One region of the Bradyrhizobium sp. BR2003 genome, then DNA from elsewhere that is predicted to be linked to it. Evidence: riboswitches for the same ligand, from Rfam matches in the RefSeq annotation. Region 1 holds a riboswitch; the other holds the start of a gene.
What was found. A riboswitch is a leader RNA that binds a small molecule or an ion and turns the genes downstream of it on or off. The one in region 1 is predicted to bind cobalamin.
Positions count from the first base shown of each region.

Region 2: another riboswitch for cobalamin. It lies ahead of E2I15_RS28925 (DUF1636 family protein); the one in region 1 lies ahead of E2I15_RS15685 (DUF1636 family protein).

Region 1 covers NZ_SMYJ01000021.1:50,593-53,825, reverse strand. The annotation lists gene E2I15_RS15695 (cobyric acid synthase) at 1-1,025, opposite strand, end outside; gene cobO (cob(I)yrinic acid a,c-diamide adenosyltransferase) at 1,037-1,690, opposite strand; cobalamin riboswitch at 1,727-1,941, shown strand; gene E2I15_RS15685 (DUF1636 family protein) at 2,035-2,409, shown strand; gene cobW (cobalamin biosynthesis protein CobW) at 2,406-3,233, shown strand, end outside.
Region 2 covers NZ_SMYJ01000034.1:91,700-94,932, reverse strand. The annotation lists gene E2I15_RS28935 (cobyric acid synthase) at 1-957, opposite strand, end outside; gene cobO (cob(I)yrinic acid a,c-diamide adenosyltransferase) at 969-1,622, opposite strand; cobalamin riboswitch at 1,659-1,873, shown strand; gene E2I15_RS28925 (DUF1636 family protein) at 1,967-2,341, shown strand; gene cobW (cobalamin biosynthesis protein CobW) at 2,338-3,233, shown strand, end outside.

The DNA.
Region 1 (3,233 bases):
GCGACGCTCTGCCCGAGCATCTGGTAGCCTCCGCACAGGCCGAGGACATGGCCGCCGCGGCGATGATGGGCCAAGAGATCGATGTCCCAGCCCTGCGTGCGCAGGAAGGCGAGATCGCCGCGGGTCGATTTCGAGCCAGGCAGGATGACGAGCTTCGCATCACCCGGGATGGCTTCGCCCGGACGTACCATCACGAGATCGACGCCAGGCTCGAGCTTGAGCGGATCGAGGTCGTCGAAATTGGCGATCCGCGACAGCGCAAGGAATGCGATCTTGCGCTGGCCCGGCTTGCGCGCCTCGCCGAGCCCGAGCGCATCTTCGGCCGGAAGCTCGCCGGCGCGGACGAACCAGGGCAGCACGCCAAAGCCGTGCCAGGTGGTGCGCTCTTCGATCAGGCGGTAGCCATCATCGAACAATGTCGGATCGCCGCGGAATTTGTTGATGACAAAGCCCTGGATCATCGCGGCATCGTCGGGATCGATCACCGTCTTGATGCCGACGAGCTGCGCGATCACGCCGCCGCGGTCGATGTCGCCGACCAGCACCACGGGCACGTCAGCCCGACGTGCAAAGCCCATATTGGCGATATCGGCTTTGCGTAAATTAATCTCGGCGGGGCTGCCGGCGCCCTCGACCAGCACCAGATCGGCGCGCGCCTTCAGGCGCGCAAAACTCTCCAGCACCGCGGCCATCAGCGACGGTTTCATGCCGGCATATTCGCGCGCGCGTGCGGTGGCGATCCGTTTGCCGTGCACGATGATCTGGGCGCCGACATCGCTCTCGGGCTTGAGCAGCACCGGGTTCATGTCGGTGTGCGGCTCGACGCCGGCGGCGAGCGCCTGCAAGGCCTGCGCGCGGCCGATCTCGCCGCCGTCGACGGTCACCGCCGCGTTGTTCGACATGTTCTGCGGCTTGAACGGCAGCACGCGCAGGCCGCGCCGTCGGGCGGCGCGCGCAAGGCCGGCGACGATGAGCGATTTGCCCACGTCGGAACCTGCTCCCTGGATCATCAATGCGCGCGCCATGGTGATGTCTGTCAGAACTCGACGCCCGGCTGGGCCTTGATGCCGGAGCGGAACGGATGCTTCACCAGCGTCATCTCGGTGACGAGATCGGCGATCTCGATCAGCTCCTCCTTGGCGTTGCGCCCGGTGAGCACGACATGGGTCATCGGCGGCTTCGACGTCGTCAGGAAGTCGACGACATCGGCAATCGCGAGATAATCGTAGCGTAGCGCGATGTTGATCTCGTCGAGCACGACCATGCGCAGGCTCGGATCTGCGATCAGCTGCTTGGCCTTTTCCCAGCCGGCTTGCGCTGCCGCGATGTCGCGGGCGCGATCCTGCGTCTCCCAGGTAAAGCCTTCGCCCATCGCATGGAATTGACAGAGATCGCCGAAATGCCCGGTGAGCAGGCGGCGCTCGCCGGTATCCCAGGCGCCCTTGATGAACTGCACCACTGCGCAGGGAAAGCCGTGCGCCACACAGCGCACGATCATGCCGAACGCGGAGGAGGATTTTCCTTTGCCGGCGCCGGTATGAACGATGATCAGGCCCTTTTCACCGCTCTTGGTCGCCATGATGCGGTCGCGGGCGGCCTTCTTTTTCGCCATCTTGTCCGCGTGCCGCGCATCCAGTGAAGAATCGGTGCCGACGGCGCCGTCCGCAGCGTCGTTTCCATCTGAAGTCATCACGTTCCTTCGGCTTGACAAGTGCGAGGCTTGGACGAATGGTGGTCCTGCGTTGGTTCCTGTCCTACGACAGGCGAAGAGGGAATGCGATAGGGCGATGACCGCAAGGTTCGCCCGAAGCGCAGCCGCCCCCGCGACCGTGACCGGAGAGATACCCAAGCCACTGATTCCATATGGAGTCGGGAAGGTGGGCATCGAAGGGTAAAACCTGCTCCGCAAGCCGGGAGACCTGCCAACGCAGCATGTTGTGAGACCGGCGGACGGGGTGTTCCGCGACGGGGAACGAACCTGTCCAAAATCGGTTCGTGTGCCTCATCGCTCCCGCTGTCAATCCAGGAAGGGCGATGAGCGTTACACTTCATGTCTGCATCACCTGCCGCGCCGGCCAGACGCCGGCGGAAGGTGAGCTCGCGCCCGGTGCGCGCCTGCATGCCGCGCTCGTCGAGGCCGGCGTGCCCGATGACGTCAATCTGGTTCCCGTCGCATGCCTGTCGGCCTGCAGCCAGGGTTGCTCGGTCGCGCTCAGCGCGCCGGGGCGGTGGTCCTATGTCTACGGCCGCTTATCCGCTGATAATGCCGCGGATGTGATCGCCGGTGCCTCCGCCTATGCGGCGGCGCCTGACGGCATCGTGCCGTGGCGCAGCCGTCCGGAAATCTTCCGCAAGCAATCGCTCGCCCGCATTCCACCCATCGCCGTCGTGCCGGAGGCCGCAGAATGACCACGCTCGCCAAAATTCCGGTCACGGTCGTGACCGGCTTTCTCGGCTCCGGCAAGACGACGCTGATCCAGCATCTGATCCGCAATGCCAACGGCAAGAAGCTCGCGGTGCTGGTCAACGAGTTCGGCAGCGAAGGCGTCGACGGCGACATCCTGAAGTCGTGCGCCGACGCCAATTGTCCGGCCGAGAACATCGTCGAGCTCGCCAATGGCTGCATCTGCTGCACCGTCGCCGATGATTTCATCCCGGCGATGGAGCAGTTGCTGGCGCGGAACGTGAAGCCCGATCACATCGTGATCGAGACCTCGGGGCTCGCGCTGCCGAAGCCGCTGCTGAAAGCGTTCGACTGGCCGGAGATCCGCTCGCGGATCACGGTCGACGGCGTGATCGCGCTGGCCGATGCCGAGGCTGTCGCCGCCGGCCGGTTTGCGCCTGATCCGGCCGCGGTGGACGCGCAGCGCGCAGCGGACGACAATCTCGACCACGAGACGCCGCTGTCCGAAGTGTTCGAGGACCAGATCGCCTGTGCCGATCTCGTGCTGCTGACCAAGGCCGATCTCGCCGGGGCGGAGGGGATCAAGGCAGCGAAAGCGGTGATCGCGGCCGAGATGCCGCGCGAGGTGCCGATGCTGCCCGTCGTCGACGGCACGATCGACGCGCGCGTGATCCTCGGCCTCGAGGCGGCGGCGGAAAACGATCTCGCGGCGCGGCCGTCGCATCACGATGGCGAGGAGGAACACGAGCACGACGATTTCAATTCCGTCGTGATCGATCTTCCGGAAGTTTCGGATGTCGACGCGCTGGTCGCCTCGATCAAGGGACTG
Region 2 (3,233 bases), on a different contig from region 1:
GGCCAAGAGATCGATGTCCCAGCCCTGCGTGCGCAGGAAGGCGAGATCGCCGCGGGTCGATTTCGAGCCAGGCAGGATGACGAGCTTCGCATCACCCGGGATGGCTTCGCCCGGACGTACCATCACGAGATCGACGCCAGGCTCGAGCTTGAGCGGATCGAGGTCGTCGAAATTGGCGATCCGCGACAGCGCAAGGAATGCGATCTTGCGCTGGCCCGGCTTGCGCGCCTCGCCGAGCCCGAGCGCATCTTCGGCCGGAAGCTCGCCGGCGCGGACGAACCAGGGCAGCACGCCAAAGCCGTGCCAGGTGGTGCGCTCTTCGATCAGGCGGTAGCCATCATCGAACAATGTCGGATCGCCGCGGAATTTGTTGATGACAAAGCCCTGGATCATCGCGGCATCGTCGGGATCGATCACCGTCTTGATGCCGACGAGCTGCGCGATCACGCCGCCGCGGTCGATGTCGCCGACCAGCACCACGGGCACGTCAGCCCGACGTGCAAAGCCCATATTGGCGATATCGGCTTTGCGTAAATTAATCTCGGCGGGGCTGCCGGCGCCCTCGACCAGCACCAGATCGGCGCGCGCCTTCAGGCGCGCAAAACTCTCCAGCACCGCGGCCATCAGCGACGGTTTCATGCCGGCATATTCGCGCGCGCGTGCGGTGGCGATCCGTTTGCCGTGCACGATGATCTGGGCGCCGACATCGCTCTCGGGCTTGAGCAGCACCGGGTTCATGTCGGTGTGCGGCTCGACGCCGGCGGCGAGCGCCTGCAAGGCCTGCGCGCGGCCGATCTCGCCGCCGTCGACGGTCACCGCCGCGTTGTTCGACATGTTCTGCGGCTTGAACGGCAGCACGCGCAGGCCGCGCCGTCGGGCGGCGCGCGCAAGGCCGGCGACGATGAGCGATTTGCCCACGTCGGAACCTGCTCCCTGGATCATCAATGCGCGCGCCATGGTGATGTCTGTCAGAACTCGACGCCCGGCTGGGCCTTGATGCCGGAGCGGAACGGATGCTTCACCAGCGTCATCTCGGTGACGAGATCGGCGATCTCGATCAGCTCCTCCTTGGCGTTGCGCCCGGTGAGCACGACATGGGTCATCGGCGGCTTCGACGTCGTCAGGAAGTCGACGACATCGGCAATCGCGAGATAATCGTAGCGTAGCGCGATGTTGATCTCGTCGAGCACGACCATGCGCAGGCTCGGATCTGCGATCAGCTGCTTGGCCTTTTCCCAGCCGGCTTGCGCTGCCGCGATGTCGCGGGCGCGATCCTGCGTCTCCCAGGTAAAGCCTTCGCCCATCGCATGGAATTGACAGAGATCGCCGAAATGCCCGGTGAGCAGGCGGCGCTCGCCGGTATCCCAGGCGCCCTTGATGAACTGCACCACTGCGCAGGGAAAGCCGTGCGCCACACAGCGCACGATCATGCCGAACGCGGAGGAGGATTTTCCTTTGCCGGCGCCGGTATGAACGATGATCAGGCCCTTTTCACCGCTCTTGGTCGCCATGATGCGGTCGCGGGCGGCCTTCTTTTTCGCCATCTTGTCCGCGTGCCGCGCATCCAGTGAAGAATCGGTGCCGACGGCGCCGTCCGCAGCGTCGTTTCCATCTGAAGTCATCACGTTCCTTCGGCTTGACAAGTGCGAGGCTTGGACGAATGGTGGTCCTGCGTTGGTTCCTGTCCTACGACAGGCGAAGAGGGAATGCGATAGGGCGATGACCGCAAGGTTCGCCCGAAGCGCAGCCGCCCCCGCGACCGTGACCGGAGAGATACCCAAGCCACTGATTCCATATGGAGTCGGGAAGGTGGGCATCGAAGGGTAAAACCTGCTCCGCAAGCCGGGAGACCTGCCAACGCAGCATGTTGTGAGACCGGCGGACGGGGTGTTCCGCGACGGGGAACGAACCTGTCCAAAATCGGTTCGTGTGCCTCATCGCTCCCGCTGTCAATCCAGGAAGGGCGATGAGCGTTACACTTCATGTCTGCATCACCTGCCGCGCCGGCCAGACGCCGGCGGAAGGTGAGCTCGCGCCCGGTGCGCGCCTGCATGCCGCGCTCGTCGAGGCCGGCGTGCCCGATGACGTCAATCTGGTTCCCGTCGCATGCCTGTCGGCCTGCAGCCAGGGTTGCTCGGTCGCGCTCAGCGCGCCGGGGCGGTGGTCCTATGTCTACGGCCGCTTATCCGCTGATAATGCCGCGGATGTGATCGCCGGTGCCTCCGCCTATGCGGCGGCGCCTGACGGCATCGTGCCGTGGCGCAGCCGTCCGGAAATCTTCCGCAAGCAATCGCTCGCCCGCATTCCACCCATCGCCGTCGTGCCGGAGGCCGCAGAATGACCACGCTCGCCAAAATTCCGGTCACGGTCGTGACCGGCTTTCTCGGCTCCGGCAAGACGACGCTGATCCAGCATCTGATCCGCAATGCCAACGGCAAGAAGCTCGCGGTGCTGGTCAACGAGTTCGGCAGCGAAGGCGTCGACGGCGACATCCTGAAGTCGTGCGCCGACGCCAATTGTCCGGCCGAGAACATCGTCGAGCTCGCCAATGGCTGCATCTGCTGCACCGTCGCCGATGATTTCATCCCGGCGATGGAGCAGTTGCTGGCGCGGAACGTGAAGCCCGATCACATCGTGATCGAGACCTCGGGGCTCGCGCTGCCGAAGCCGCTGCTGAAAGCGTTCGACTGGCCGGAGATCCGCTCGCGGATCACGGTCGACGGCGTGATCGCGCTGGCCGATGCCGAGGCTGTCGCCGCCGGCCGGTTTGCGCCTGATCCGGCCGCGGTGGACGCGCAGCGCGCAGCGGACGACAATCTCGACCACGAGACGCCGCTGTCCGAAGTGTTCGAGGACCAGATCGCCTGTGCCGATCTCGTGCTGCTGACCAAGGCCGATCTCGCCGGGGCGGAGGGGATCAAGGCAGCGAAAGCGGTGATCGCGGCCGAGATGCCGCGCGAGGTGCCGATGCTGCCCGTCGTCGACGGCACGATCGACGCGCGCGTGATCCTCGGCCTCGAGGCGGCGGCGGAAAACGATCTCGCGGCGCGGCCGTCGCATCACGATGGCGAGGAGGAACACGAGCACGACGATTTCAATTCCGTCGTGATCGATCTTCCGGAAGTTTCGGATGTCGACGCGCTGGTCGCCTCGATCAAGGGACTGGCGCGCGAGCAGAATGTGCTGCGCGCCAAGGGCTACATCGCGGTCGAGGGCAAGCCGATGCGGCTGCT